Regions from separate parts of the Psychrobacter sp. SWN149 genome, predicted to be linked through region 2. Evidence: predicted binding sites of a transcription regulator. Region 2 holds the regulator's gene; each other region holds the start of a gene.
The links. Region 2 encodes PhoB, which activates phosphate uptake and scavenging genes when phosphate is short. Its sites were predicted from a motif close to TGTCATNAANCTGTCATAA; they were not measured.
Positions count from the first base shown of each region.

Region 1: a site for PhoB is predicted at 5,537-5,555, ahead of I6E86_RS05895 (porin). Genes of this name have one in related genera too.
Region 3: a site for PhoB is predicted at 6,257-6,275, ahead of I6E86_RS13855 (DNA translocase FtsK). Genes of this name have one in related genera too.
Region 4: a site for PhoB is predicted at 3,981-3,999, ahead of I6E86_RS10030 (inorganic phosphate transporter). Genes of this name have one in related genera too.

Region 1 is NZ_JADYWX010000003.1:93,406-101,685, forward strand. It holds gene I6E86_RS05870 (heavy metal translocating P-type ATPase) at 1-772, opposite strand, end outside; gene I6E86_RS05875 (heavy-metal-associated domain-containing protein) at 876-1,100, opposite strand; gene I6E86_RS05880 (hypothetical protein) at 1,174-1,428, opposite strand; gene kdsA (3-deoxy-8-phosphooctulonate synthase) at 1,456-2,331, opposite strand; gene I6E86_RS05890 (CTP synthase) at 2,544-4,178, opposite strand; gene I6E86_RS05895 (porin) at 4,371-5,399, opposite strand; gene I6E86_RS05900 (malate synthase G) at 6,015-8,213, opposite strand.
Region 2 is NZ_JADYWX010000009.1:35,058-43,337, reverse strand. It holds gene fadB (fatty acid oxidation complex subunit alpha FadB) at 1-1,067, shown strand, start outside; gene fadA (acetyl-CoA C-acyltransferase FadA) at 1,299-2,471, shown strand; gene I6E86_RS13040 (isochorismatase family protein) at 2,777-3,352, shown strand; gene I6E86_RS13035 (HD domain-containing protein) at 3,546-4,175, shown strand; gene asd (archaetidylserine decarboxylase) at 4,273-5,106, opposite strand; gene dtd (D-aminoacyl-tRNA deacylase) at 5,220-5,672, shown strand; gene phoB (phosphate regulon transcriptional regulator PhoB) at 5,784-6,488, shown strand; gene phoR (phosphate regulon sensor histidine kinase PhoR) at 6,665-7,753, shown strand; gene I6E86_RS13010 (M23 family metallopeptidase) at 7,839-8,280, opposite strand, start outside.
Region 3 is NZ_JADYWX010000007.1:153,055-161,334, forward strand. It holds gene I6E86_RS12265 (DODA-type extradiol aromatic ring-opening family dioxygenase) at 1-783, shown strand, start outside; gene I6E86_RS12270 (amidase) at 1,043-2,530, opposite strand; gene I6E86_RS13855 (DNA translocase FtsK) at 2,765-6,205, opposite strand; gene trxB (thioredoxin-disulfide reductase) at 7,290-8,280, shown strand, end outside.
Region 4 is NZ_JADYWX010000005.1:228,530-236,809, forward strand. It holds gene msrB (peptide-methionine (R)-S-oxide reductase MsrB) at 1-153, opposite strand, end outside; gene I6E86_RS10025 (aminotransferase class I/II-fold pyridoxal phosphate-dependent enzyme) at 619-2,247, shown strand; gene I6E86_RS10030 (inorganic phosphate transporter) at 2,341-3,948, opposite strand; gene I6E86_RS10035 (ATPase) at 4,703-6,424, opposite strand; gene I6E86_RS10040 (FFLEELY motif protein) at 6,702-7,415, shown strand; gene ubiE (bifunctional demethylmenaquinone methyltransferase/2-methoxy-6-polyprenyl-1,4-benzoquinol methylase UbiE) at 7,512-8,280, shown strand, end outside.

The sequences.
Region 1 (8,280 bases), on a different contig from region 2:
TACTGTTTAGGCTATGTTTCTTGGTACGTTCTTCAAGATACTTACCCGTACGCACAAAAGCAATAACCATCACCCCTGCTTCAAAATACACGGCTGGGCTGTTACTAGTATCGTGTCCGCCCACGTGACCGCTTTGCAACAGACTGTTTAACGTTCCATCACCATGCGTGAGCCACAGATAGGTCGAGTAGGCCCATATTGTTAGGGTACCAATGACGACCAGTACGTCCATATTGGCAAGCCCACCTTTGATAGAGGCCCACGCGCTTTTATAGAAGGGTAGCGCTAATCCAAACTGTACAATCGTGGCTAAAACAAACTGAATCCAGATGGGTGGCATCCACGCCATACCAAAACCTGTCAGCATGCCTGCCATACCAACCAAGAAAGGTACCAAACATAGCCATAGGCCAATCAAGCGCCATGGGTATTGGGTAGCCGTGTCTTCATTTGCCTGTACGAATAAGCGATCCGCTGCCTGTAGATTAGCGACAAACCCCGTTTTGTTTACCCATTCCGTGACTTGCTCTGGCGTCGTCTGCGCTGGATCATAATCCACATTGGCGGTCTCACCAGCAAAGTTTACGCTCACCTCATATACTGCAGGTTTTTTATTAAGTACCTTCTCGATTCGTGAGGCGCAAGCCTGACAACTCATACCGTCAATGGCGAGTTGCAGGTGTGCACGCTGCGGCGTAAGCGGTGTATTAGACTCAATATCTGTGTCAACAAGGTAAGAATCGTCATTTTTGGTATGGGTAGCATTGTTCATAAATAAAACTCGGTATGGCAGGGTCTGGTTAGGGTCTGTTGAAAACGTCAATCATGAAAAAGACCAGCCTAGATAGCTGGTCTTTTTCAGTGGAAAACCATACTTATGATTGGACAACAGTCGCATCAAAACCAGCATCCTCGATAGCAGAGACAATTGCCTCAATATCGGTTTTGCTATCATCAAAGGTTACCGTTGCCTGATTGTCTATCAGCTCGATACTAATATCATCTAAGCCGTCGATATCGGCCGTTGCGCTATACACGCTGGCAATGCAGCCACCGCAAGTCATACCGTCGATTTTAATAAGCTGTGTTTGATTGGCCATATTAGGCTCCTTATATTTATGTGTTAACGGTTTGGCTCATTTAAATGATTACTCATCCAAATGAGCCTACGATCTAATCGTCATGGTGCAGGTTTTTCGGTGAATCAATCGGAAATGGCTGAGTCACATAATCCACCATGCTAATCGCTGCGGTTAAAGCATGGATACTAGTATCTGTATCCTCATAACTCACCGTGGCGATGTCATGAATAGGATCGAGATCTATCGCCGTCACGCCTGAAATGTTTTTCAGAGCAGTCATGACGCTATCTAGACCTTCCTCGTCATCGATATTTTCGATACTGACTTGAGCGATTTGAATAGCCATTATTAAAACCTCCAATCAATTTTAGTCTCAATGAGTGTCTAATACCTCAAAACCTTTGACCAAGTCATCAAGCTGCTTAAGCTGATGCAAGAATGGCTCTAGTTGGCTCATACGCAGCGCACAAGGCCCATCACACTTGGCGGTTTCTGGACTTGGATGCGCCTCTAAAAACAATCCTGCAATCCCTGTTGCCATGCCAGCACGTGCCAGCGTGGTGATCTGCTCACGGCGACCACCAGCACTATCACTACGGCCACCTGGCTGTTGTAAGCTATGCGTCACATCAAAAAATACAGGGATATCCATTTGCTTCATGGTGTCAAACCCCAGCATATCAACGACCAAGTTATTATAACCAAAGGCACTACCACGCTCACACAATATCAGCTTGTCATTGCCGCCCTCTAAGCATTTATTGACGATATGACGCATCTCATGAGGGGCCAAGAACTGTGCTTTTTTAATATTAATAATCGCGTCCGTTTTGGCCATTGCATGCACCAAATCCGTCTGACGTGACAAAAACGCAGGCAATTGAATAATATCGGCCACTTCAGCGACTGGTGCTGCCTGATGCGGCTCATGTACATCCGTAATAATTGGTACTTGGAATTTTTCTTTGATTTGACCCAACCAATCAATGCCTTTCTCTAACCCCGGGCCTCGATAAGAGTGCAAGCTTGAACGATTGGCTTTATCAAAACTGGCTTTAAACACATAGTCGATACCCAAACGTTGGCAAATATCTACGTATTGCTCAGCAATCTCAAAAGCTAACTCTTTTGACTCTAAAACATTCATGCCACCAAATAATACAAAGGGTTGGTCATTGCCGATATTGATGGTTTTATTATCTGGTGTGTTAAGCGCGATGTGTGATTGTGCGGTCAGTAAATTTTCCATTAAACCATTATCCTCTATTTTGTTATGAATATCTTTGTCCCATATTGTAACCGATAGACCGATTAAAAAAAGTGTGCAAGCGTAATTAGATATCAATAGTAAACGTGTATATTAAAGAATAGTTGCCATTATTTAACACTAAGCAAAAAAAGACCGATCCGAAGATCAGTCTTTTTTGATAGTCATAATGCTTGCGCATTACATCTGAGCGATTATTTAGTTTGGCTGTTATCTTTCGCCGCTTTTACAAAGCTGTTAAACAATGGATGACCACCGCGTGGCGAGCTGGTAAATTCAGGATGGAACTGCACTGCCACAAACCATGGATGCTCAGAAATCTCAACCGACTCTACCAAATGCTGCTTGGCAGAATAACCAGAGATGGTCATCCCTGCTTGCTCTAACGGCTCGATATAGCGGTTATTCATCTCATAGCGATGGCGATGACGCTCAGTGATATTGTTTGCGCCATAGATTTGGCTAAGCTTGCTGCCAGACACTAGCTCAGCTTGCTGTGCGCCTAAACGCATGGTGCCACCAAGATCTGAATCATCACTGCGAATCTGTAGCTCACCGCGCTCATCTAACCACTCGGTGATAAGACCAATGATAGGCTCGGCCGTTTTGCGATCGAATTCAGAAGAGTTGGCATTAATGTTCAGTACATTACGGGCATACTCGATCACAGCCAACTGCATACCGAGACAAATGCCCAAATATGGCACGTTGTTTTCACGAGCATAAGTAATGGCTTTGATCTTACCCATCGTGCCGCGTTCGCCAAAACCACCTGGCACTAATACCGCATTGGCATTGTTTAACTGTGCCAATAAGCTATCATCACTCTCTAGACGCTCCGCATCGATATAATCAATCTTGACGTCTACCTTGTGAGTGATACCAGCATGTAGTAATGCTTCATTGATTGACTTATAAGCATCTGGCAACTCAACGTATTTGCCGACCATCGCAACAGTAACTGTTCCTTCCGGATTCAACTGTGCTTCAACCACTTTGTCCCAATCGCTCAAGTCCGCTTCTGGCACATCAAGACCGAAACGCTCACAGACGAGATCATCAAGATCTTGCTCGTGTAGCGTACGCGGTATTTGGTAGATACTTTGTGCATCTTCACACATGATGACCGCGCGCTCTTCGACATTGGTGAATAGCGCAATCTTACGACGGTTGTCTTGTGAGATATGATGATCAGAGCGACAGATTAAGATATCAGGCTGCAAACCAATAGAGCGCAGCTCTTTTACCGAATGCTGTGTTGGCTTGGTTTTGGTCTCACCAGCACTGGCAATATAAGGCACTAAAGTAAGATGCATGAGCATGGCTCTATTGCGGCCAAGCTCTACTTGCATCTGACGTACGGCTTCCATGAATGGCAGTGACTCGATGTCACCAACCGTACCGCCAATTTCGATAATGGCAATATCATAGCCCTCACCACTGGCAAGAATTTTGCTTTTGATCTCATCCGTAATATGCGGAATAACCTGTACCGTACCGCCCAGATACTCACCGCGGCGTTCTTTATTAAGAACGTTCTGATAGATACGACCACTGGTAAAGTTATTACTTTTACTCATTTTTGAGTGGCGTAAAAAGCGCTCGTAATAACCCAAATCCAAATCGGTCTCTGCGCCATCTTCGGTGACGAACACTTCACCGTGCTGAAACGGGCTCATCGTACCTGGATCAACGTTGATATACGGATCCATTTTGGTCATCGTGACGGTCACGCCACGTGCTTCTAAGACCGCTGCAAGAGACGCTGCGGTGATACCTTTTCCTAGTGAGGACACTACCCCACCGGTCACGAATATAAACTTGGTCATAGTACTCTGTCGGTAATTGGTAAAGAAGGATTTTACTAAAAATACGCCATAAAATATAGGGCAAAAATGCAAACTAGCTGAAACTCTTATTTTTTCGTGCCAGTGATAAACATTTTTTTAGTATTAAAATGCTACATAACAAAAAACTCACCCCGAAGGGTGAGTTTTTTTAGAATCAAATGCTAGTTGTTACTAGAATAAGTATTCTAGACCAGTACCAACTACCACTACATCAGCATCGCCTCTGGTACCCATGTATGGAACATTATCAGCACTGTTTACGCCAGCATAGGCATGAGCAATTATGTTGTCTTTATACATGTATTTACCACCAACAACGATTTGATCTGAATCAGCGTTATCATCACCATCTAGATTGGTAGTATTGTTGTACTGTGCATATACAGCAGCTGGATAAGCAAAGTTGTTTAGACCCATTTGAGCGCTAATTACTAGACCTTTCTCTTTTTCAGAGCCGTAATCATAATCGCCTACTTGATATAGCGCGCCTAGAGTAACAGGAGCTGCCATGTACTTACCTAGATCAACAGTCGCTGTACCACGGATGATATCACCATTGATGTTTTGGTCTTTGTCGTATGCAACACCAGCAGTGAAGCCAGTACCTTGATCAAACAACATTGCTACACCGAAGCCTGCATTGTCATTGTTATTTGCATCATCAGAGCTATACATTGCAGACAGTTGTAATGGTAGACCGTCGTATTTTGGTGCAGTCCAAATGATTGAACTTGCAATACGGTTACTATCTGCCATGTTTAGCGCTGCAACTACTTCGCCTTCATTTTTGTTTTGACCTAGGTTATCCCAGTAACCTTGGTTAACAACAACGTTGTCAATACGAGCTAGGCTTGATTGGTTTTTACCAACACGGAACTCACCGAACTGCTTGTTATTAATACCAAGATACGTATCACGGTTACTGAAAGTAGCGTTATCACCATCAAGACTAGTGCCATACTCTAAACGATAGATAACATCAGTATTAGCAGTCATCGCCTCAGAACCTTTGAAGCCGATACGTGAAGCATGAGAGTTAATCTCTACTGTATCTTCATCATACATGTTACCAGTAGGGCCATCAAACTCAGCATTAACATAGTCAGCCGCTAAAAAAGCTTTACCATAGATAGTAGGTGCTGCTTGTGCTGCAGATACAGATAGGGCTGCGATTGCTGTAACTAAAAGTAGTTTTTTCATGGGGTATCTCCACTTTACAATTGTAGTAATGAGCAAGCTATTATTAGCTGGCGCCCATAATGGTATCGTCACAAATCCTCAAAGATATAATGTGTAACTGGCTACCGAGATTAGTCAGAAACAAGTGTGGCGAATATTTATTACAGTAAGATGAAAAACAATAATTTACATAACTGGGATTAATATCGTAACTGCCATGTAATCTGTCGTCTTTACCAATCCATTGCGTAACATCCGTTACCAAACTCATACTTCGAGTACAAGCATAACAACTTTGACATAATTTGCAACATGTTTTTTTGCTTTTTCGATACATCCATTATCGAATAACTAACATTCAATTATATTTGAGCAATCACTAAAAAAACTTCTATGGACTCAATAAGATACAGAAAACATTGATTAATATCGTTACTGACAATCTTAAATAGCAGTAACGAATATCCAGTAATTAACCAAAAAAAGCGCTATTTATATAGAAATAAATAGCGCTCATAAAATATTGATGGTCTTATTTTTATTACATATGACAGTCACAAACGAGCAAGATAGGATAATATATCATCTTGCTCACTTGCTTAAGTCTGCCTAAAAGATGATACTCAATCTATCATTTTAAGCGTTTTTCTTTAGATCTAAGCGCGCTTGATGTAACAATGGCTCAGTGTAACCGCTAGGCTGTTCGCGACCTTTAAAGACCAAATCGCAGGCTGCTTTAAACGCATAAGAGCCGTCTAAGTCATCTGACATCGGTTGATACTCATCATCGCCTGCATTTTGCTCATCAACGACCTTTGCCATACGTTTCATCGTATCCATCACTTGCTGCTCGCTCACCACGCTGTGGTGCAACCAGTTGGCGATATGCTGGCTAGAGATGCGTAGCGTTGCACGATCCTCCATGAGACCGACGTCGTCGATATCAGGCACTTTAGAGCAACCAACACCTTGGTTCACCCAGCGCACGACGTAACCCAAGATACCCTGTGCATTATTGTCAAGCTCTTGCTGTTTTTCCTCATCCGTCCAGTTGGTGTTTTTTGCCAATGGAATGGTCAAAATATCATCTAGGCTTGCGCGCTGGCGTGATTTTAAATTGTCCTGAACGTCAGCCACATTGACTTGATGATAGTGTATGCTATGCAGCGTTGCCCCTGTTGGTGAAGGTACCCATGCGGTACTGGCACCTGACTTCGGATGCGCCGCTTTGGTGTCCATCATCTCTTTCATCTCGTCCGGCTTTGCCCACATGCCTTTGCCGATTTGGGCGCGGCCTTGCAGACCTGTCTCTAAACCGATATCGACGTTCCACTGCTCGTAAGCGGGCTGCCATGCTTGCGATTTCATCTCACCCTTTAGCACGAACGGGCCTGCATTCATGCTGGTATGCATCTCATCACCAGTACGATCCAAAAAGCCGGTGTTAATAAAGATAACGCGCTCTTTTGCTTGGCGAATCGCCTCTTTTAGGTTGACCGTCATGCGGCGCTCTTCGTCCATGATGCCGATTTTGAGTGCGTTGCGTTCTAGACCTAGCAGATCTTCTGAAGCATTGAACAAATCATTGGCAATTTTGACTTCTTCAGGGCCATGCATTTTTGGCTTCACGATATACATTGAGCCTTTACGTGAGTTCGATAGCTCGTTTTTACCTTTGAGATCATTAAGCGTCAATAGCGGCGTAATCAGACCATCCATTAAGCCTTCAAATATTGGCTCTTGACCATGACCCAAATCCACCAAAATTGCTGGGTTTTGCATCAAGTGACCAACGTTACGAATGAGTAGTAACGAGCGGCCAGGTAAAATCAGCTTGCCGCCATCTGGCGTGGTGTATTCGCGGTCTGGATTTTGTTTACGAGTACGCGTTTTGCCACCTTTTTCAAAGGTTTCTTGTAGATCGCTGTTCATCAAGCCAAGCCAGTTACGATAGACTTCTACTTTTTCTTCTGCATCTACCGCAGCCACTGAGTCTTCACAATCTTGAATCGCTGTCATGGCTGATTCAAGCAAGACGTCTTTGATATGGGCTGGATCGTCTTTGCCTACCGGATGGTCGCTATCGATTTGAATCTCAGCATGTAAGCCGTTATTCTTTAGTAGTACGCCCGTAGGATGCTCAGCGTCTCCAACGAAACCGACAAACTTGCTATTGTCTTTTAGCGCGGTGCTGCTATCGCCTTGTACGATCTCAAGCTTGCCATCGACCACTTTAAAGCCAGTCACATCATTGTATGACCCTGATGCTAGTGCAAAATGCTCATCCAAAAACGCTTTGGCATATGCCACAACCGCAGCACCGCGAGTCGGATTATAGCCACCTGTCGCCTCTTGACCATTGTCATTACTGATGACATCGGTGCCATATAAGGCATCGTATAAGCTACCCCAACGGGCATTGGTCGCGTTCAGTGCATAGCGAGCATTACGTACCGGTACAACCAACTGCGGTCCTGCAATCAGAGCCACCTCGTCATCTACGTTTTCGGTAGTGACCGTAAAGTCCTCGCCTTCTGGTAACAGATAGCCAATTTCTTGCAAAAATGCCTTATAGGCTGGGTAATCGATAGTGCCTTCTTTTGCAGGGTTATCCAAATGCCACTGATCAATTTGTGCTTGAATGGTGTCACGAGTCGCAAGCAGTGCTTTATTACGCGGCGTAAATTCTTTAATGACCTTCTCAAAACCTGACCAATATTTGTCTGAATCAAAACCGACCTTTGGTAGCACTTCATTTTCAATAAAGTCATATAACTGCTGGTCGATGGCAAGGATGCCTTTTTGAATGCGATTGGCGTTAGAAGACTGGCCCATGTTGTGATCCTTATCTATTCGTGAAGTGTCGTAGTGTTCAACTGCTACCATAGCGAAGTTATAATAG
Region 2 (8,280 bases):
TGGTCGATCGCGGCAAAATGACCCCAGCAAAAATGGGCGAAACCTTAAGCCGTATCCGTCCAACGCTTAACTATGGTGACTTTAGCGAGACTGACATCGTTATCGAAGCGGTAGTCGAAAATCCAAACGTGAAGCGTGCGGTATTAAAAGAAGTAGAAGGCTTGGTTAAAGACGATTGTATCCTAGCGTCAAACACCTCGACCATCTCTATTACCTTCCTAGCAGAAGCGCTTGAGCGTCCAGAAAACTTCGTCGGTATGCATTTCTTTAACCCAGTACATCGTATGCCATTGGTAGAAGTTATCCGCGGTGAGAAGTCATCTGAAGAAGCGGTTGCGACCACCGTTGCTCTTGCAACTAAAATGGGCAAAGTGCCAGTTGTGGTCAATGACTGCCCAGGTTTCCTTGTAAACCGTGTTCTGTTCCCATACTTTGGCGCATTTGACTTGCTACTTAAACAAGGTGCTGACTTTGCTCATGTTGATAAAGTCATGGAAAAATTCGGCTGGCCAATGGGTCCTGCATATCTAATCGACGTCGTCGGTCTAGATACAGGTGTACATGGCGCAGCAGTGATGGCTGATGGTTTCCCTGATCGCATGAAGCCTGATTATAAAGGTGCTATTGAGCTTTTGTATGAAAACAAACGCCTAGGTCAGAAAAATGGCGTTGGTTTTTATAAGTATGAGATGGACAAACGCGGCAAGCCAAAGAAAGTCGCTGACGAAGCCACTTATGAGCTACTAAAAACCACGACTGATAGCGAAAAGCAGACGTTTGACGATCAAGCCATCATTGACCGCACCATGATTGCATTCTGCAACGAAACTGTTCGCTGCCTAGAAGACAACATCGTGAGCACGCCAAGCGAGGCCGACATGGCGATGATCATGGGCGTAGGTTTCCCGCCATTCCGTGGTGGCCCTTGCCGTTATGTCGACCAAATGGGTCTAGATAACTACTTGGCACTATGTGAAAAATACGCATACCTTGGCAAAGCCTATGAAGCGCCGCAAAAAATCCGCGACATGGCAGCCGCTGGCGAGACTTTTTACTCAGTCGCTTAATGAACATACCGTATTAGGATAAGTGTGGTACGTCTACTAAAAGAGAAATAGTAATGGATATATCGATATTTTCTAAACGTAGACGTACTGTTTTAGCCAGTTTATGTCAGATTTGATAAACGGCATCAAGCGTCAAGATACATGACACATCATGATTGACGCTCGATGTATAAATCATAGCGCTGGCATAAACTGACTACACTGACAATAAAAATTGAAAAGGAAGATAGTATGACAACTTTAAGTCCAAAAGATGTGGTCATCGTAGATGGCGTACGCTCGGCAATGGGCAAAACCAAAAACGGTATGTTCCGCCATGTACGTGCTGATAGTATGTCAGCTGAATTGGTACGTGCCTTAGTAGAACGTAATGACTTTGATGCCAATGACATCGAAGACATTATCTGGGGCTGTGTGAACCAGACGCTAGAGCAAGGCCTAAACATCGGTCGCAACATCGGTCTGCTAGCTGGTATTCCAAAAACGGCTGGTGGCCAAACGGTCAACCGTCTGTGTGGTTCTTCTATGCAGGCACTTCATACCGCTGCGGCGCAAATCATGACCAACCAAGGTGATATCTTTATCATCGGTGGTGTTGAGCATATGGGCCACGTCGGTATGATGCATGGTGTTGATCTAAACCCTGCTGCTTCTAAGCATTATGCAAAAGCGTCAAACATGATGGGCTTGACTGCTGAGATGCTGGGCCGTATGAATGGTATCACTCGCGAAGAGCAAGATGCTTTCGGTCTTGAGTCACATCGCCGTGCATGGGCTGCAACTACCGAAGGTCGTTTTGACAATGAAATCATCGGTATCGAAGGTCATGATGCTGCGGGTCGTCTGCAACTGTGCACGGTTGATGAAGTAATTCGTCCAGATGCAACGATGGAGCAAATGCAAAAGCTACGTCCAGCGTTTGATCCAAAAGGCGGCACGGTTACTGCCGCTACCTCATCTGCATTGTCTGATGGTGCATCTGCGATGCTAGTCATGAGTGCACAAAAAGCCAAAGACCTAGGTCTAAAGCCACGTGCTCGTATTCGTAGCATGGCTGTTGCTGGTTGTGATGCTGCTATCATGGGTTATGGTCCTGTACCTGCGACCCAAAAAGCACTTAAGCGTGCTGGCATGAGCATCAGTGACATGCAAACCATCGAGCTAAACGAAGCATTTGCAGCTCAAGGCTTGTCAGTACTGAAAGCGTTGAACTTGACCGACAAGCAAGACATCGTCAACATCAACGGTGGCGCGATTGCATTAGGTCATCCACTAGGGTGTTCTGGCGCTCGTATCACGGTTACCTTGCTAAACGCAATGGAGCAGTCGGATACTGAAATCGGTCTAGCAACGATGTGTATCGGTCTTGGCCAAGGTATTGCTACTATTATTGAGCGTGTCTAATATTGTCATCACTGATGTAAACAATATTATTTGAATGCTCAATGATTTGAATATGCAATAAGCAGCTACTTGCTAATAAATAAAACCTCTAGTCATCATGGCTGGAGGTTTTTTTATGGGTAACTCAATACTTAGCCAATGAATAATTTTCGAGGTCAAAAAGAGCACATGTACCATGATTAAAAATTATCTCCATTGACGCATTCATGAAACTGTGACTAAATAAGAGTTGGCTTAATAGGGATAATATAAATAATAGAACTAACATAGATTTTAATGATAAATGTCAGTACAAGGAGTGTGCTATGTCTACTATGATTACCGATCGTACTTATCGAATCGCTCGCGAAGACACCCAAGCGATGATCGTCGATGTACAAGAACGCCTAACACCGCATATCTATGATCACGAAAATATCGTCAAAAAAACAGTCACTCTAATCAAAGGGCTGCAAGCACTTAATATTCCCATCATGCTCAATGAGCAATATAAAAAAGGACTGGGCGATACCTTGCCAGAGGTACGGGAAGTATTAGAAGGTAATAACGCCAAGGGCTTTGAAAAAGTCACGTTTAGCGCTTGTGATAACAAGGACTCATGGAACCATTTAGCACAGCAGAACCGTAGCGTTGTTTTGTTGTTTGGGGTAGAAGCCCATGTCTGCGTGCTACAGACCGCGCTTGATTTGCTGGATAATGGTATGCAGCCAGTTATCATTGGAGATGCCGTTGGATCACGTTTTCCTTATGACAAAAAGCAAGCCATCCGCCGTATTCGCCGTGCTGGCGGGGTGATTACGACGGTCGAAACCATTTTGTTTGAGCTGTGCCGTAGCAGTGAAGACCCTGCATTCAAAACTATTAGCAATCTGATTAAGTAAATGGCTAAATAATAAAACAATCATTTATTTGCAAACTCATAATCGATAGCGCTTGATACAATAAGCGCTATTTTTTTGCTAGTAGTTATAGCTTACCAATCATTGAAAAAAATAATTATCGAAGCAAATCATCACCGCAAAAAATTATCATCGAAATTTATCAACGTTAAAAACACATAACCAGAGAAAACCAATGTTACAAGCCAGCTCTATATCCTTAACCAACCCAAAATCTGCTGCAAATATCGACATAGATGATGTCACCCATTTCTTATTAGAACTTGATGCGCTTAAACGCGTTAATCGCCGCAGCTATGTAACGAATACGACTCGCCATGAAAACTCTGCTGAACATTCTTGGCATTTGGCCATGGCATGTTGGTCAATCGCTGAGCAGTTTGAGCTAGATGTCAGCCATGAAAAACTACTTAAAATGGCATTAGTACATGACTTGGGTGAGATTGATGCGGGTGATACGTTTTTATTCGCAAACAGTCGTAGTGAGGCGCACATCGAAGAGCGCGAAGGTATAGCTCGATTGCAAGCAGAAAGGGGCAACGGAATTGCTAAGTTAGGCGAGATTTGGGAAGCACAAGAAACAGGCGATAGCAAAGAGAGCCAGCTGCTCAGAGTTGTCGATCGCTTATTGCCATTTTTACTCAATCTCAACACTGAAGGAAAAACGTGGGTGGACGCTAAGGTTACGCGTTCGCAAGTGGCTGGAGCACTTGCTTTTATCAAAGACAGCTTTCCACCTATCCATGATTGGCTCTCAAAGAATATTGACTACGCGACCCAGCAAGGGTGGTTGATTGATGCCTAGTACGGATATGATTGACTGACCTAAAAAAGCCCAACCATACATGATCTGTCATGCGTGATTGGGCTCTGTTTTTATGGGTATCAGTACCGTCAGTGTACTACGCGTTGGCTGTGCCGAGTAACTGTCCCATTTGTACGATGCTATCGGCTTGCATGCTGTCTAGCCAGTCCGATTTTGCTGCTTTTGGCATGACCACGATAGCGGTTGAGCCTAGATAGAAGCGTCCAAGCTCATCACCTGCGGCAAACGGCATATCATGATCGGCTTCTTGAATGTCGTCAGTACGAGTAATTTTGCCAGTTGCGACGGTTTCGATACCAGCGACGATCATCGCACCAACCATTACCACAGCAGCTTTGCCATATTTGGTATCAAACATACAGACCAGACGCTCATTGCGTGCAAACAAGTCTGGAACGTTAGCCGCAGTAGTATTATTGACCGAAAACAGCGTACCAGGTACGTAGCGCGTTTTGGTCAAGGTACCAGAAAACGGCATATGAACACGGTGGTAATTGCTAGGTGCTAAGTAGATAGTCGCAAAGCTACCATCAGCAAAATAATGGCCATCTTCGCTATCCGCAAGCAGTTGGCCGACATCATAATGACGACCTTTGGCCTGTAACAGTTTGTGATCTTCGATCTTTCCGATCTGAGAGATGATACCGTCAGCAGGACTAACAATGCCATTTGCAGTGGCATCGATGGTGCGCGCATCGTCTCTTAATTCACGGGTAAAAAAGTCATTGAAGCTCTCATACGCATTGAGACTTTGGCGCTCATACTCGTCCAAGCTGATATTATAAGCTTTGGCAAAGCCACGGATAAAGGTACGCTTGACATAAGGGTGGCGGCTAGCAGCTAGACGTCCAGCGACTTTACTCAGCTTTTGCTGCGGCACCAGCTGTTGTAAGGTGGTAAATACATTCATAATAGAGCTACCAAAATAGGATGTGGTGTAATAATAAATAGGCAAGTGAATGTCAGTATTTTATCATGGACAGCATATTATTGTCTGACCATAATCTGTTAAGGAATGAGTAAATGAAAGCACTTATACAAAGAGTGAGCCGTGCCAGTGTCACTGTCGATGAACAGTGTATTGGTGATATTGAGCATGGCATATTGGCCTATATTGGCTTGGGTCATGAAGATGACTTTGCCACTGCTCAGCGTATGATTGATAAGATTTTGACCTATCGTATCTTTGAAAATGCCGAGGATCCTGCCAAATTTGGTAAACTGGACAAAAACGTCCAGCAAGTCGGCGGTGGCCTTCTCTTAGTCTCACAATTTACGTTGATGGCAAGGACGGACAAAGGCCGTCGTCCTGACTTTGGCGCGGCGATGGCACCTGATATGGCTCAAGCGCTATTTGCACAATTGGTCGCTTATGCCAAGACTCAGCATCCAAACGTGGCGACAGGTCAGTTTGGCGCTGATATGCAAGTGTCGAGCGTTAATGATGGACCACTAAACTTTTTACTCGATGTCTAAGCGTTAAGTGTCATGAAGCTGTCATAATTAATCCGTTTAATAGATAGAGACTGGTGAGCGACTATCACCTTTTACATAATAGATTGTGCCCTCTAACACTGAGAATATCGTATGTATAATGAGCAAATTTTGATTGTTGAAGATGAGCCAGCGATTCGGGAAATGGTCGTAATGACGCTAGAAATGGCGGGGTTTGAGAGCTTGCAAGCCGCTGACGTGTCAGAGGCGCATCAGCAAGTGGTCGATCACAGGCCATCACTGATTTTGCTTGATTGGATGCTACCTGGAGATAAGAGCGGCGTTGATTTTTGTCGTATGCTCAAAAACGACGAATTGCTCTCCGAGATTCCCGTCATTATGTTGACTGCCAAAAGCGAAGAGGATAGTAAAGTGCATGGCCTCGATGCGGGCGCAGATGACTATATGACCAAGCCATTCTCGACGCGTGAGTTGATCTCAAGAATAAAGGCAGTGCTGCGCCGTAGTAGTGCGCTCAGTAGTGATAAACCAATAGAGGTCGGAAAGCTGAGTCTCGATACCAAAAGTCAGCGCGTGACCGCTGCTGGTCAAATCGTGGATGTGGGTCCAACAGAATATCGTTTGTTGGCGTTTTTTATGAGCCATCCAGAGCGTGCCTATACACGAACACAGCTCCTTGATCAGGTGTGGGGCGGCAACGTCTACATCGAAGATCGGACCATCGATGTGCATATCAAACGCCTACGTAAATTACTGCGCCCTTATGACTGTGATACATTGATACAAACGGTACGCGGTACAGGCTATCGATTCTCTAGTATTATTGAGCCAAGTTAATTCCGTATATAGTCGATTCAATTTAAAAGTAATACAAGGCAACCGAGTGCAGATGTATATGAAATATTTCAAGCGAGGTTAACGCAGTAATAATTTTATAGTGGAATGACTATAGTGACTCTTGGATAAAACATGCCGCCGTCATACTAGATAGCGGATAGTGGTAAGGATGAGACATGGAAAAGAGTGCGCCAGCAGAAAATAAGCAAGAGAGCGTAGTACCAATCGCTAACCAAGATGCAGCAGCGCAATTACAAAAAATCAGAAGCGCACTGTTAGCACTACGAGATGCGGTGATTTTGCTCAATGAGGATGATGGTCTAGAGTGGTGGAATCAGGCGGCGCAGAGTTTACTGTCGTTACAGCCAGATGACAAAGGCCAGAGCATTTTTGATTTTATTACAGTGCCTGCGTTCCGTCAGTATTACGAGGATACAACCCTGCCTAACGATGGCGTCCATATAGAATCATGGCGCGATCCCAGTCGCTATCTAAAGTGTGAGCTCACGCCTTTCGGTGACGAGAAGCTGTTGTTTATTTATGACGTGACTCGCTTGCAGCATTTAGAGCAAATGCGTCAAGATTTTGTGGCGAATGTCTCGCATGAACTACGTACGCCATTGACAGTGATGACAGGCTATTTAGAAAACTTCACTGATCAGCCGGATATGCCGCCCCATTGGCGTCGCGGTTTTGAGCTAATGACTCAGCAAACTGCTCGCATGAACCGAATCGTCAATGACCTGCTACTATTGTCTAAAATCGAGATCGAAGAGACGCATGAATTTAACCATATAGATATGACCAAGCTGCTGACCAATATCTATGATGATGCGCAGGCTTATAACCAAGCATACAAGCACACCATTCATTTGCAAATAGATACCTATGACGGCCTATATGGATCAGAGATGTACTTGAACAGTGCCTTGTCTAATCTGGTCATTAATGCGATTAAATATACGCCAAAAGGTGGCAATATTACCATCAGTTGGACGCGGACATCGGATGGGTGCCGATTCGCAGTCGAAGATGATGGGCTGGGTATTGCACCAGAGCATATTGCCCGTTTGACAGAGCGCTTCTACCGTATCGATAAAGGCCGCAGCCGTGCCACAGGTGGTACAGGGCTGGGGCTGGCTATCGTGAAGCACGTCCTGCATCAACATGAAGCGCACTTGCAGATTGACTCAATAGAAGGAGCAGGATCGACGTTTAGCGTGGTATTTCCAGACGCTTATGTACGATCAGCTGCGACAAATTAATACTGTGCTCAACTGGTATTATTTAAATTCAGCCATTCTTAACCTCAACCTATTTAGAGCGTCATGCTCAGAGTGAGTGCAGACTCTAGTCTTTTTGCAAAAGCGGGTAAGGATTGACCGCGCTGCCATTGATATAAATGCCGTAATGGACATGGGGCGGTGTGCCTTTCGCGTTACCGCTATCACCCACGTAGCCAATAACATCGCCTTTATTAACCCAGTCATTGGGCGCGATATCAGCATAATCCTCTAAATGCGCATAGTAATGTCCTGCGCCGCCAGGACCAACGACCACTACCACACGTCCGCCTAATGTATTCTCACCAACTTTTCTCACGATTCCTTGTGTCGTCGACTGTATCGGTGTGCCTCGGGCTGCAAAAATATCAATACCCTCATGCGAGCGCCCTTGGCTGCGTGCCGCGCCCCACGTATCGGTCAGATTTTGCTCTGGTAGCGGACTGGGTAGGCTGTTTTCTGTCGGCAGTTCTTGCTGCAATAGACTTAGCTGCTGCCACTTGGCAACC
Region 3 (8,280 bases), on a different contig from region 2:
ACGCCTACGATAGCGGCCAATACTGCCAAACTACCTGCACTATTCATCTCGCACGGCGCACCGACGCTAGCGATTGAACAGTCTGCCACGACCAGTGCGCTGGCACGTATTGGACAGAACTTACCCAAACCGCGTGCCATCGTCATTATGTCCGCGCATTGGCAGTCAGCCAAGCTTGAAATCAGTAGCAATCCTCAGCCAAAAACGTGGCATGACTTTTCAGGATTTTCGCCTGAGCTGTACGAGCTACAGTATCCTACTATCGGTCAGCCCGCCCTGGCTGAATCGCTTGCCCAGCAGCTCACGGCACGCGGTATCAACTGTAGTGTCAATCCGGTACGTGCCTGTGACCATGGTGTTTGGGCACCACTCAGACACCTATATCCCGATGCAGATGTGCCCATCGTACAGATATCATTGCCGCAGCACTACGACAGTATCGCCTGTTATCAGTTAGGGGCGCAGCTTGCGCAGCTGCGTGATGAGCAAATCCTCATCATTGGTTCGGGCAATATCACCCACAACTTGCAAGCATTGCGTTGGCAAGCTGACAGTATCGATCAAACAGCAAGTGCCTTTAAGCAGTGGTTGCTCCAACAGCTAAAGATAGACATTCCCACTGCACTCGACTGGCAACAATATCCTGACTATAAAGACATCCACCCGAGCGATGAGCACTTACTGCCACTGTTTTTTGCATTAGGGACAGGTCAGCGTGTCTCAGTTGTCCATCAAAGCATGGCACATCATAGCTTAGGCATGGATATCTATCGCTTTGATTAGGGGCTGTTTGATATTCAAATATTAGGGCTGCTGATCGCTAAAATTACACTAAACTAGGCGCAAGCCGACGATAATGTCGAGACCTTAGCTAGGCTTGCAACAACGTTTGGGATGATTTTAGCATCAGCCTTTCAGGGCAGTTCTCTTTTTTGCCAATATATGGCGAAATTGTCTAAAAAATAGTGACTGCCAGCACCACATTTGAATATTAAACAGACCCTAAGCATTATTTAGCCAAAAGTAGAATCTTAATCTACTATTAGAAGGCAGGCTTGGTAAACAAACCAGCGCGCTCCATCTCGCCTGCCACGCTAAACAACGTTGCTTCGTCATTCATACGCCCGATCAGTTGCATACCAATTGGCAAGCCTTTTTTGCTCATCGCCACCGGCACTGACATCGCAGGCAACCCTGTGACGTTACCCAATAACGTAAAGCCCATTTTGCCCAATACAGGTGCGCTTAATTTTTCAATCATGCCTGAGCTAAAGGCATATTTACCCATATTAAAGCCTTTATTGAGCACCTCAGTGCTACGCATCATCATCTCGTCCATACGGCTAGGTGGTAGCACGCCATGCTTGACCGCAGGTGTGGGTACCGTAGGGCACAATATCATGTCGTACTCTTCTAGTAAGAGACCCGTCTGATATTGGCTATGGTGCCAACCGTGCTTGGCATGAGCCAAATCCACTGCGGACAATGACCGACCGAGTAGCGCCATGTTATAGGTTTGCGGTTCTAGGTTTTTGATATGCTGCGCACCAAACTCACGCTCGATATTATCGATGGTAAAGGCAGTATGCGTACAGACCACCACCAAATAATCATGCCAAAACTGCTCGATATTAATGTTTGGCTCAGCGGGTACGACTTGATGCCCCATTGCCTCTAGCTGCTTGGCCGTCTGTTCAAGAGCCGCTAGCACTTCTGGGTCCACTTTGGTATTGGTAATCAATGGCTGCTGATGCAAAGCTATCTTTAATTGCCTAGGCGCACGCATTGCTGCTTGCAAAAAAGTGCCCTCTGGCGGCGCAATGATAAATGGCGCACCCGTCTCCGCGCCACTGGTAGCATCCAGCATAGCGGCACTATCACGCACAGAGCGCGTAATAACATGATCCGCTACTGCACCCTCCCAACCTTCACCATAAGCTGGCCCCATTGGATTGCGCCCACGGCTAGGCTTGAGACCAAACGCACCGCACCATGCTGCTGGAAAACGTATCGAGCCGCCACCGTCACCCGCCCCTGCCATCGGTACGATACCGCTGGCCACTGCCGCCGCACTACCACCCGATGAGCCACCAGAGCTATACCCTTTCTTAAAAGGGTTGTGCGTTGCGCCATGTGCTTTCGGTTCTGTGGTGATAATCAAACCAAACTCAGGCGTGTTGGTCTTACCAAAGGTATTGACGCCTGTGGCTCTCATGCGTTTGACGATTTCACTGTCGTTCTCTGAGATGATATTGACGCTACGACTGCCCATTGTGATAGGTTCATCAGCAAAGCTAAATGACAAATCCTTTAGTAGGTAAGGCACCCCGTTAAAGGCACCTTTTGGTAGACCTGCTTGCGCGGCATTATAAGCACGCTCATCAAAGCGATAGATGATGGCATTTAATTTGGGATTGAGTATGTTTGCTTGGTGAATCGCTGCATCGAGTACCTCTTTTGCGCTGACCTCACCTGAATTGACTAACGACGCTAAAGCCAAACCGTCATACTGGGTATATTCTTTAAACATAACTGACCTTCCTTGGAGAGTAACGACCTAAAATTCTTTATAGCAATATGTATTTATCTTATACATATTTCTTAGTTTAGTATAAAAAACTACTACTTATGAGTGATAAACAAACTCATTAGTCATTTGGGCATTCAGGTAATTATTCGTTAAAGTTAACCAGAAAAATTCACAAAAAAAACGAGCCACTATTGTGACTCGTCTTTTCATATCATCATAATTAGGACAACAGATTTACATTAGCAACTCGCGCTTACCGCTTTTACCCATCGAGCTGACCAAGCCCGCTTCTTCCATCGAGTCAACGATACGGGCAGCACGGTTGTAGCCGATACTGAATTTACGCTGGATGCTAGAAGCAGAAACTTTACGCGTCTCCATGATAAAGGCCACCGCGTCATTATATAGGTCATCGTCTTCACCAGACGCATTGGCACTACTGCTACTACTGCCTGGACTGGACAATTCAAAATTTCCGGCCATGTTATCAATATAGTCAGGTGCGCCGCGCTCACGCCACGCATCACAGACACGGTTGACTTCCTCATCACTGACATAAGCACCATGTACACGATCAGGCTCAATCTGCCCTGGCCCTAAGAACAACATATCACCGTTACCGAGCATGTCTTCTGCACCGCCACTGTCTAGAATCGTACGTGAATCGACTTTTGAGTTAACACGCAGTGCCGCACGCACTGGGATGTTGGCTTTAATCAGACCAGTGATGACATCAACCGATGGGCGCTGAGTCGCTAGCATTAAGTGAATACCTGCCGCCCGCGATTTTTGTGCCAAACGGGTGATGAGTTCTTCGGCTTGTTTACCAACTTGCATAATCATATCGGCAAACTCATCCGCGACGATGACAATCATCGGTAAGGTTTTGAGCTTGGGCGCTTGGCTGATACTCACGCTATCATTCGGTCGCCATAACGGATCAAGCATAGGATTGCCTGAGGCCTCGGCAGCGCGCACTTTTTTATTAAATTCATCAAGCTTACGAACTTTTAGCAAGCTCATCAGCTGATAGCGGCGCTCCATCTCGGCCACACACCATGATAATGCACTGGCCGCTTCCGTCATATCTGTCACTACAGGGGTTAGCAAATGCGGAATATCATTATAGTTGGCAAGCTCAAGCTGTTTGGGATCAATCAAAATAAGACGCAACTCATTGGGCGTATATTTGAGTAACATCGATAGTAGCATTGAGTTAACCAAAACCGATTTACCAGAACCTGTCGTACCAGCAACCAGCATATGCGGCGCACGCGCAAGGTCAGTAATGATAGGTTTACCGCCAATATCTTTACCCATTGCCATGCTGATTTGTGCTTTTGGGTCTTTAAATTTTTCAGTATTTAGCAGTTCTATCAAGCGCACCATTTCACGCTTTGGATTGGGTACTTCAATACCAATATAAGGCTTGCCCGGTATCACCTCAACCACACGTAGAGATGCCATAGACAGCGATCGCGCCAAATCACGCGAGATACCAGTGACCTTACTTGCCTTAACCCCTGCCGCCAGCTCGACCTCAAAGCGGGTCACAACCGGTCCCGGAATCGCGTTGACGACCGATGCTTTTACATTGAACTCTTGTAATTTGATTTCTAAGAGCTCTGACAGCTCAACCAGTTTTTCGTCGGTGTAACTCGGTTGGCGGTCAGGATCTGGCTTGTCTAAAATCGACATCTCAGGAATCGGTGTCAGACTACTACGGTAGGCCGCTGTTTGCATTGAGCGTGACTTGGTACTGAACGCTGCATCATCGCTGATATGCGGCATAACAGGAGCAGCATCGTTGCTTGTCTCATCTGGCATCATATCGGCAATATGGTTGCTAGAGTCGCCCTCAGGAATATCAAAACTCACATGAGCTTTAGGGACTGCAACTGTCTCAGTCGCTGATTCAACCACAGCAACTGACTCAGCTGTTAGTGGTAATGTTGGGTTGGCAGGTGGTGTATTGGTCGGCGTCATATCCAAGGTGTTTGATACTGGCGGCGCAACCTCTGACTTGGCTGATACAGCAGTAGCTTCAGATGCGATAAAGGCTTCATCATTATCCGCTAGCACGTCTGCATCATTGGACGGTTGATGTTTAGGCGCCTGTGAGTAGTCAGTAGTGACTTCTACTACCGGTTTTGATACCGGCGTGCTTATTTTTGCCACTGGTTGCTCAATTACTTCTTTTTGCACGCTATCAACTGTTTGGGTCGTAGCCGCCTGAATAGTAGGCGCTTTTGTCTCAACTGCCTGAATAGTTACTGGAGCTGATATGTCAGCATGCTCAGCCAACCATGCTTCTGCTAGCTTATCTACGCTTTTGCTAGTGTCTGATTCAGTGCCTAGTTCAATGTCTGTTTCAGCGCCGAGTTCAGTGGCTGATACAACGATTTCCCCTTCACTATGGTCTGGACTCATCGTGTCAGTATTGATCGCTTCATTGACTGATGGCTGAACGATACTTTCTTTGTCATATGCATCTGATTGGGATGCGGTAGTATCAGCCAATGTCTCTTGAAGCGCTGCATGGGCGCTGGTTTGGGAACTGGCATAATTGGGTATAGGCGAAGCAAAGCTGTCCGTACTGTCTGCGCTATAAGCCATTTGCTCACGAGCCAACAAGTCATCAACCGTATTGACATCATTCCATGCAAAGCTTGGCTCGACTTTACGATTCGGTGTCGCAGCAGGACTTGGCGTCGAGACAGACATAGCATTGGTAGTGTCATCATTGCTACTGTTGTTGCTATTACTACTGTTCGTGGCGGTGGATACTTGCGGCTCTTTTTGATGACTAGAGGTTGCAGCTTCTTTTGCTACTGCTAGAGAGGCTTTTACGCTATCGGCCAATCCTGACGTCGTCAAAAAATCTGATAATGCATGACCAAAACGACCGCCACTGCCAAAGGCTTGGGCATTACTGGCATGCTCTTCCGGTTGCAATTCAAGTGGCAGCTGCTCATGCTCTGCTTTTTGACTGGTCGTGTCATTTAGAATGCTACCGTCTAGAGTGCTGTCATCGTTTAGACCGTTGCTGCGTGACTCATCGCTATGTGAGTTTTGAGCCGTGTCTTTATTTTTGATACCTGATCCAAGCCATGACAGTGCTGTAATCTTTTGATATATCGCAAGCCAATGCACATTGAACGCAAAAGTCGAAGTAATAGCGACAAATACGGCTAAGAAGACCACACTCCCCCACTGCGATAATAATTGCGCCAAACGCTCCTGCAACTCAAGTCCAATGATACCGCCAGCTACGCCCTCTAGACCTGTCGATGCAGGGTTGGTCACGTGCTGAACCAGTGCAACCAGTTGGGCAAATAACGCACTGGCACTTAATAATAAAAACACATAGGCGACCAATCGCATGAGCCAAAACGTCGGTTTATTATTCCACCAAATAAGAATGGACTCATAGACCACAAACGCAAAAAACCACCATGCACCAAAACCGAAAAAGCTGTATAGCAAATCCGATAACCAAGCACCCATCTGGCCACCCATATTATTGATCGTAGTCATATCACTACTGATATGCGACCAACTCGGGTCATTACCGGTATAGGTCATCAAGATGACAAATAAGTAGACTGCCAGTATTAACCCAAGAAGGGTAAATATTCCCTTTTTTAAATACTCAATAAGCGGTGCTGATATCACGTAAGATCTGCCTTGTTATTAATACTAAATGGTCGCCAATGCATGACTAAATCTAATCATGCTGACATAAAGTGCTGACATAAAGTGCTGACATAAAGTGCTGACATAAAGTGCTGACATAAAGTGCTGACATAGAGTGCTGGCAAAGTGTCGGGAGGACGTACCTATCATAAGACCCTGATATAACCGGTATCGCTTCGGCTTTATCACACTTGGCATAACTTCTTATAATAACAAATACATAGGTATAGTGGCGACACTCTTATCAAGAAAGCGTATAAGAAAGTAAATCAATGGCTGATTTGCGCAAAAAGCAACCCGATAGCAAAACACGGCTAATAGAGCATGGCTAATAATCTTGCGTAAATCCTATAAACGACCTACTGTTTTTGGTACATGTGTCTTAAGGCTTTTATCGTTGATGCCATGCACGAATGCTACGAGTATAAATGCTACAAGGCCGCTAAGCGCAAACGCTGATGAGAGGCTTTAAGCAAATCAGTACTGTCGCTCCTTTCTAGCGGATTGACTATAATCAGTTCAATATAATTTCGATACAAGGAAACCGAGTGCAAGTTATACATTAGGGTCTGTTTGATATTCAAATATTAGGACTGCTGATCGCTAAAATTGCACAAAACTAGGCGCAAACCGACGATAATGTCGAGACCTTGGCTAGGTTTGTAACAACGTTTGGGGTGATTTTAGCATCAGCCTTTCATGGCAGTACTCTTTTTTGCCAATATTATGGCGAAATTGTTTCACCTAGAATGACTAGGCATCAAAAATTTCACTGCATATTGTCTAAAAAATAGTGACTGCCAGCACCACATTTGAATATCAAACAGACCCTAGTATGCTTAGCGAGGATAACGATGTAGCGGATTTATATAGACTTGACTATATATGCTTTGATTCTAATGATACCTGTATTTGTTTTAGCAAACTTGCACTTTGTGTGATATGCCCTTATGTTATTATCCCATAGCAATCAGAAAAACCTTATTCGTTGTAATTTTTGATTTTTTTATCACTCATTTTATCCCTGATACTTTTAATCAGTCTATTTAGCAAGGAACAACTCATGGCAACTGACACCACTGCTCCACGTCACGAAAAACTCATTATTTTAGGCTCAGGCCCTGCTGGATACTCTGCTGCTGTTTATGCTGCACGTGCCAACCTCAAGCCTGTTATGGTCACCGGTATGGAAGTGGGCGGACAATTAACGACCACCACGGAAGTGGATAACTGGCCAGGTGATGCCCATGATTTGACCGGTCCTGCCTTGATGGAACGTATGAAAGCCCATGCTGAGCGTTTTGGTACAGAATTGGTTTATGACCATATCAATGACGTAAATCTCAACGAACGTCCTTTTCAACTAACGGGTAACAATGGCACTTATACTTGTGATGCGTTGATTATCTCAACGGGTGCATCTGCTCAGTATTTAGGACTAGAGTCAGAAACCAAGTTCAAAGGCTTAGGCGTGTCAGCTTGTGCCACTTGCGATGGTTTTTTCTATAAAAACCAAAAAGTCGCGGTGATTGGCGGTGGTAATACAGCGGTCGAAGAAGCCTTGTATTTATCCAATATTGCTGCTGAAGTCACGCTAGTACATCGCCGTGATGGCCTACGCTCTGAAAAAATCCTACAAGACAAACTGTTTGAAAAAGTAAAAAATGGTAATGTCAAAATCGAGTGGAATCACAGTGTTGAAGAAGTGGTTGGTGACGATATGGGCGTCAATGGCGTTGTCATCAAATCAACCATAGATGGCAGCACCAAGCAATTAGATGTATTTGGCATGTTTGTGGCGATTGGTCATAAGCCCAATACGGACCTGTTCAAAGATCAGCTAGACATGAAAGATGGCTATCTGGTCGTCAACAGTGGTCTCCATGGTAATGCCACGCAAACCAGTATCGAAGGTGTGTTTGCCGCAGGGGATGTGGCCGATCATATCTACCGTCAAGCTATTACCTCTGCTGGTACGGGCTGTATGGCAGCACTGGATGCTGAAAAGTACTTGGATTCTATTGGTGAAGCCCATGCTGCCGATCATACCTATG
Region 4 (8,280 bases), on a different contig from region 2:
ACCATCATCGGTCACATCGTTATAAACACCAGTGAATGGGCGCTCTGTGCCTTTCTCACGCAGTACATGGTATTCGTCAGCACTCAATCGCTCTTTCCAATCAGCTTCTGTTAACTGGCTAATCTCTTCTTTACTTAGTTGATTGTCTTGCATGGTTTGTCCTTATTCGAGTATTTATTATCTAATCTCTGTCACTATTTATCGCCATATCATTATGAAAACGACGTGCCCTATCTGTTGATTACTTACGTACTATTCAAGGCATATATGAGTGTAATGCTGCCTATATTTTAGAATCATCATGTCATTAGATAGAATTTTATCTCACTAAAATATATCAAATTATCCCAAAACTAGAATGAGTAAAGATGTAATTTTGGTAGGTAAACATGTATTTAGATAACAATTATCATCACGAAAACCAAATATAGAAAAAGCATTGGGTAAAACTAACAACAATTGCAAGTTATTCTTGCTTTTATAAGTATAAATAATTTTATACCCACTTGTAATCATACTAATAATGCAATAATATCTTGCATTACCATTTAGTAAAAACAGTATTAGTTTGTATTATCTCTTTCACAAATCCAATTTTTAACAAAGGCTTGAACAATCATGGCTGATGACAGCAGCACTCAAGCAGAACGACTGGTACAGTTACGCCGTAAAAAAGGACTGACTGCTGAGCAGTTAGCACAAGCAATGACCGCAGCAGGTGCAAAGGTCAGCCGCGGTGCAATCTCGAACTGGGAGCGTGGTACCAATGGTATTGTCTCATCTAAATTACCAACGCTTGCTCGTATTTTGGGCTGTAGCGAAGGCTATTTGCTGCGGGGTGAGCTACAGAATGAAAACTCTGATGACACATTATCTAAGCATAACTTTTTATCTCAAGATAAAGAGCATCAAGGTGCTACATTCACAACCGTAGCCGAACAATCAGAAAGTCAGTCCAAAATACCATCAATAAGCCTCAACAATACCCAACATAATCCGATAAGTAGTGACACTATGAAGACCATAAAAAAATCTGACAAGTTGCAAAACGTCTGCTATGACATTCGTGGCCCCCTATTGCAGACTGCTAATAAGATGGAAGCAGAGGGCAAACGCATATTGAAGTTGAACGTAGGCAATCCAGCGCCTTTTGGTTTAGAAGCGCCGCATGAGATCTTGCGTGATGTGGCTATGAACCTATCTGAAGCGACTGGGTATTCGGACTCGCAGGGGATTTTTTCAGCGCGCAAAGCCATTTTGCAGTATTACCAATCAAAGGGGTTGCTGTCGGCTGTTGATGTGCGTGACGTATATTTGGGCAATGGTGTCTCTGAGCTGATTGTCATGACCATGCAGGCACTGATGAATGATGGTGATGAAGTGCTGATTCCGATGCCAGATTATCCGCTTTGGACGGCTGCGGCCAACCTCGCGGGTGGTACTGCTGTGCATTATCGCTGCAATGAAGAAGACAACTGGCACCCTGATATCGAAGACATCAAATCTAAAATCACGAGTAAAACAAAAGGCATTGTGGTTATCAATCCCAATAACCCGACAGGCTCGCTTTATAGTGATGAATTACTAAAACAAATCATTGAAGTCGCGAAAGAGCACGACTTAATTATCATGGCTGATGAAATTTACGATCGTATTCTCTATGATGATAATGTACATACACCGATGAGTACCTTGACTGATGAGGTGCTAGTACTCTCTTACAATGGCTTGTCAAAGTCACACCGTATCGCAGGGTTTCGCTCAGGTTGGATGATGGTATCTGGTCGCAAACAGCATGCCGCTGACTTTATCGAAGGCTTGGATATGCTCGCCTCTATGCGTCTTTGCTCTAACGTGCAAGGACAGTATGCTATCCAAACAGCGATGGGTGGGCATCAGAGTATGCAAGACTTAACCTCCGAAACAGGTCGTCTATACAAGCAGCGCGAAATGGCAGTCTCACGCCTTAATGCTATCAAAGGTATATCTTGTACCATGCCTCAAGGCGCGTTTTATTGCTTCCCAAAGATGGATCCAGCAGTTTATCCTATCACCGATGATATGGACTTTATGATGGACTTGCTCGTTGATGAAAACGTGCTTATGGTACAAGGCACAGGGTTTAACTGGGACAAACCCGATCATTTCCGTTTGGTATTTTTGCCCAATTTGCTTGACCTAGAAAATGCGATGGATAGATTGGATCGCTTTTTTGCGAAAAAACGTAAGCAGTTTGGTACCGAGTAAATCGTCATACGTCATTAAAAAACGCTTATCGGCCTGATGCTGATAAGCGTTTTTTATGATGCTGAGATAAGCTTTATTGATGGAGTCTATAGCTTAAAAAATATTTACCAATATGAGATAGCTAATTGCAGACATTGAGGCTGCCGCAGGAAGGGTAATAACCCATGCTAGACCAATTGGCTTCATAAGCTTCCAGTTAGTGTCTCTATTGACGATACCGATACCCAATACTGCACCTACCAAGGTATGCGTGCTCGATACAGGCAGACCCATCGTTGACGCGCCCATTACGACAGCAGCGGCAGCCAATTCAGCTGAAAAGCCAGAAGCTGGATGCATCTTCGCCAGATTGGTACCAACGGTCTGAATCACTTCTTTACCGATGAACCAAAGACCCACAATCAATGCGACGCCAAAGGTTAGCATTACAGCTGGCGGAACGGCTGCCTGTGAGGAAATTTCATTGGTACGGATAACGTCCATAATGGCCGCAAAAGGACCTACCGCGTTGGCAATATCGTTTGAACCATGGCTAAAAGCAAAAGCTGATGCGGTAAATACCTGCATCCAGCTAAACATAATAAACGTGGCTTTGGTCAAATCTTCTTTATGCTTACCACGGATACTCTTGGTATAAATATAGGTTGCAAGCCATACTAGCGCCGCAATCATGCCCATGATTAAAAAGCCTTGAAGCGTCGTCATGTTATTATTGACGTTTTTCAGACCTTTAAAGACAACTAAAGAGGCCATGACCGCGCCGCCTAATGCAGCAATAATAGGTACCCATTGTTTCAGCGCTTTTAAGGTATCAAGATTGCTACGCTCATTTTCGATTTCATAAAGTTCTTTGTAGTAATCGGTTTCTAAATCTTCAACGACGCAATCATCATCTTTGTAGATTTCTTGGTCACGTAACATCGCTGAGGTATAAGCCAGCTGCTCCGACTCTGTCAGGCCATCCAAAAAGTCTTTATGATTTTGCTTTAACACCTTTTTATTGGCTTTAAGCTCAACAATATGCGCTTCTGTTTTATCATTATACTCAATGATATTTTTCTTGATCTGTCCATATAGCAAATAGGACAAAACACCGCCTAGTAGCGGTGATAGAACCCAAGAGATGGCGATAGTACCAATCTTGCCCCAATTGACAGTTGATAACGCCATTTCAGTTCCACCTAAGGTGATACCCAATACAATGGAGCTACCAACCACGCCGCCAATAATTGCGTGTGTGGTCGAAACTGGCAGACCTTTTTTGGTGGCAAATAACAGCCAAAAAGCAGCAGCAATGAGCGCTGAGAGCATGACATAAATAAACTGGTTGGGCTCGACTGAAAGGCCATCTAGATCAACAATGCCGCTCCGGATAGTATCGGTTACTTCACCACCCGCAAGTACGGCTCCCGAGACCTCAAATATCGCCGCTACTCCTAGCGCCTGAGGAATGGTCAACGTCCCTGCACCCACTGACGTACCAAAGGAGTTGGCGACATCGTTACCACCGATATTGAATGCCATAAAGACACCAAAAGCGGTTGCCACAATAAACAGCGTCGTTTGCTGACGCATTGTGTAATCTAGACCCCACCACAAGAAGTAGCTGGTCATCGCAATCAATAAAATGGCAAAAAATAGATTTATTCTCATAGAGCCGACTGATTTGGTTGGCTCTGTAGAACTGCTGCTAATACCCATACGTTAATACGTCCTGCGTAAGCTGATTGAAATTATAGGCGATTGATGACATTGCGCAGTTATCAATATGGATGTTGACATCTCACACTGAAATAACATTATATAAATGCGCAACATGCTTCTTAAACAATGGAGCTTTTAATATTTGTTTGCTATCGTATCCACAGTCAAGCATCACTATTTGACGTTTGATTTAAGCTGTCGATATATGCTCTTTACTAAAATACGTCATTTCACATATCACAAAGCCGCAAGTCATATTGCCAAATCATCTGATTACAGCATCTTGCGGCTTCACAACTTTATGGTGTTACGATTATTTCAGGTTGCTAATATTACTCTATTGGTCTACGCAGCAATATTTTTATATACTTCTGCATCAAACAAAATAACCGCTATCTGTTAGGATAATCGGTTGCGTCATAAAGACCATAATGCGCCTATTATATTAAATATAAGCACACAATGCATGATGATATTACAAAATTTGTAACCGCACGTTTATGTTGCTTATCTTATTCGTTTCATGGGGCAGATCAAATCGTTTTAGACAGTATAGTAATACTCTATAAAAGAGTGACCGCGTGAGCCGCGCTTGAAGTATCACCTATACATCTGTACTCGGTTGCCTTGACGCTCTTTTAAACTGAATCAACGATAGACCGAACAATCAGTATTTTACCAAAAAAACCTCAACATTCTTAGCTATCGAAGCGTATAAACGGTCAATAACGCTGAACCATCAATCAGGATACTATTTGTCTTTGGACAATAACGATAGCTGCTCAATAGCATGATCCAAAACATCCAAACGTGCTTGATATTTTTCGTTGGTCGCGATTATACACCATGGTGCTGTCTTTGTGTCTGTACGTGCGAGCATGTCAGCGGCAGATTGCACATAGTCCGACCATTTGTCACGGTTACGCCAATCATCATCCGTCAGTTTAAATTGTTTGTGCGGTGTTGCTTGCCGAGATTTGAAGCGTTTGAGTTGTTCTTTTTTATCAATAGCCAGCCAGTATTTTATGACGATTGTCCCTGCATCAGCCAAGTCTGCTTCAAAACGATTGATCTCAGCATAAGCGCGTTGCCATTCATCATCAGTTGCAAACCCTTCAACACGCTCAACCAGCACTCGCCCATACCACGTACGATCAAAAATAGCGATACGGCTGATATGATTCGTTTGCTCATCAGGCAACTTTGTCCAAAAGCGCCATAGATAAGGATGCTGCGTCTCATATAACATGGGGGCACCAATATTGTAAATCTGATACTCGCGTGGATCGAGCGGCGCCACCAACCTTTTGATTGCGCCACCTTTGCCAGCGGCATCCATGCCCTCAAAAGCAAAGACCACATGATGGCCGTCACGTGCACGTAACAGCTCAGCGAGGTGCGCTTGTTTCTCTGCTAGCGCTTTGCGATAGTCGGACTTACTTATTTTAGCGTCATCAATAGAGGTTAGTTGCTTAGGTATCGGTACAGGCTCAAACATGTCTTGTTGTGATTGTGATTCAGACTTTTCAGCTTTGAACTTACCCTTACGCTTGTTCTTATTTTTAGACTTAGCATGATTTTTTGTAGTGTCATGAGCTGCTATTTCACTGCTTGCCAATGCTGTTTGCATTGCATATAAAACCTCGTGACAAAAGTTATCCGCTGCCGTTGACTTATCGTCGCCATCAATGATAACCCAATCATCCTGCGTCTGTAGCAGTGTTGCAGCCACTTCGTTAAAGGTTTCAATCACTTGCTTGTTGTTCCAGTCAATTTGATACAAAAACTGTGGGTCTGCTTCAGTGTCCTTTAGACGGCGGCACAACATCTCTATATCGACATGGAACCAGCATTTCAGTAGTTTTGTTTGATTGGCTGCAAGGTCTTTCTCAAACGCTTTTAGCTCATTTAATTGCTGATGCAGATAGTCCTGCCATTTGACACTAGGCAATGCGGACGCATCAACCTGTTTGTTATTTTTTGGCTGATTCTTGGCTTTTTTATTATCCGACGTTGCTAGTCGCATGACATTGTATAGCAAGTCCGCATACCAATTGCCAAAGTACACCATTACCTCACCGTGACGCGGCAACTCACTGGTATGGGTTTGCCAAATAGGCTGATAACTTAGCGGTGAATGGCCAATGGTTGCCTCAACTTTAAGCAGTCTCGGATCGACCCATTCCCTCAGCTGCTTAACCGCCATACCCTTACCCGCCTGCTCCATACCATTGACGAGCACGAGAAGCCCTGTTGGCTTGTTTAGTGTCTTTGGCGTGGCTGTTGGGGTTTGTTGGCGAGTGGCTCGAAGGGCATACTGTGCGGTGACCAGTGCCAGTCTTAGGGCGTTCTCATCCATCGAAAACTGACTGAGCGGATTGGGCACTAAACGCCGCTCAACGACTTGCTCACTAAATTGTGCACTCACCCCTTGTGGTACCTTTGGTTCAGTAGTATCATTTTTTTGAGACATAATTGCACTCACCATAGTAATTGTTGTTGAGTTAACAGCGGTTATGGAGCTGTTTGGCTATCGTTTAATCATAGCACTGAGCCAATCGAGTAAATAATAGTGCTATGTAACAGTTTGGCATTTGTATTCTTATTTATTTTCTTTTATGGTGAACACCATTTTGCACACTTATTAGGATAGATAATCAAAAATCTATTACACTGTCCAGTACATCAAGTGACTTTAGCCAATTAACCTTCAATTCAAAAAATTATCTACTTCTATAGGATTTACTGCCATGACTGCTTTAGCTGATTTACAACAGCATTTGACTCGTTTTTGGGCCTTGCCACATCATCAAGATGACGAGCTAAACACCAAGCTCAAAGACGTACAATCATGGCAACAAGCACGACTTAAAAAAACGCATCGTGCCTTATTTGAACAACCAAAAAATCAGCTGATGGCAGAATATTTTCTCACACAATTATATGGTGGTGAAGAGTTCAAACTGTTGGCCGAGCAATTGGCACGTATTCTCCCAAAAGCCAAAAAGCTAGAACGTCTTGCCAAAGAGTCTGCGTTAGAGGCGGGAAGCATGGGTATACAAGCAGCGATTTATGCGATTGAGTTGGATCTGCATTTGGCGCAGTGGCTACTTGACCAAAACTTGCCAGTAGATGAAGACAACATGCTAGCTGCCTACCGTGCGGTCAATGAAGAAAAAGAGCGCCGAGTACAAATTGCCAATCTAAAGGATGTCTGTTATCGCACGGACAAACACTTAAATTCGTTTATGCTCAAAAAAGCCTTTGCATTAGCGAAGAGCACGGCCTACCGTCATGGCTATCAGCCACTTTATGATTTTATGGATGCAGGCTTTAAGGCCATGAAGCCGCTCAAAAGTGTCAGCGATTTCATCGAACCGTTTTGTGAGCGTGAGCTGATGATTATTGACCAAGTTCATGATACGGATAATGGCAGTAAGCCAGTAGTGTTTGATGTATCATAGGGTCAATACCTTATACTATGGTTTGCTCGGCTGATAAAACAGCTTGCACACCACCTGATACAGACAATCATAAAAAACAAATTCTAGGACTATGCAATGACCGACACTTCAAGTAACAACACTGCTAACTCTGAACATTCAGTGACGACCAATGGCCATCTGCAAGACAAGCTGGTCAAAGACAGTATCGCCCACAATCAGCAAATCAGCGCGCAAATATTACGTGCTCAGACAGCGGCATCTCATACAGATGATGGTCAATCTACTAGCAACAACGACTTTACCAAAGTTCAAGACCTACCAACCGGAACGCCGCAAGGCCAACAGACCACTATGCCAAACAGCAGTGAAAACAATACTTCTACTAATAGTGCTGCGCAAAGCATCAAACAAGCGCTATTTAACCAGCGTGATGACATCAATAATCCGCATACGCTAGAAACTGACGGTGCCGAAGAAACGCATTTTGGCTATAAAACAGTTAATAAAGCCGAAAAACAAGCCCGCGTGGCCGATGTCTTTACCTCTGTTGCTAAGAAATACGACATCATGAACGACTTGATGTCATTTGGTATTCATCGTCTGTGGAAACGCTATGCCATTAGCCTGTCAGGCGTGCGTGCTGGACAGCATGTACTCGATATCGCTGGTGGTACAGGTGATTTGGCCAAAGTGTTTAGCCGCGAAGTCGGTAGAAATGGTCATGTAGTATTATCCGATATCAATGCAGCCATGCTAGAAGTGGGCCGTGAGCGCCTGATCAATGCAGGCTGCAACAACGTCGATTTTGTGTTGGCGAATGCTGAAACATTGGCACCATTTGATGATAACAGCTTTGATTTGGTCACCATTAGCTTTGGTCTGC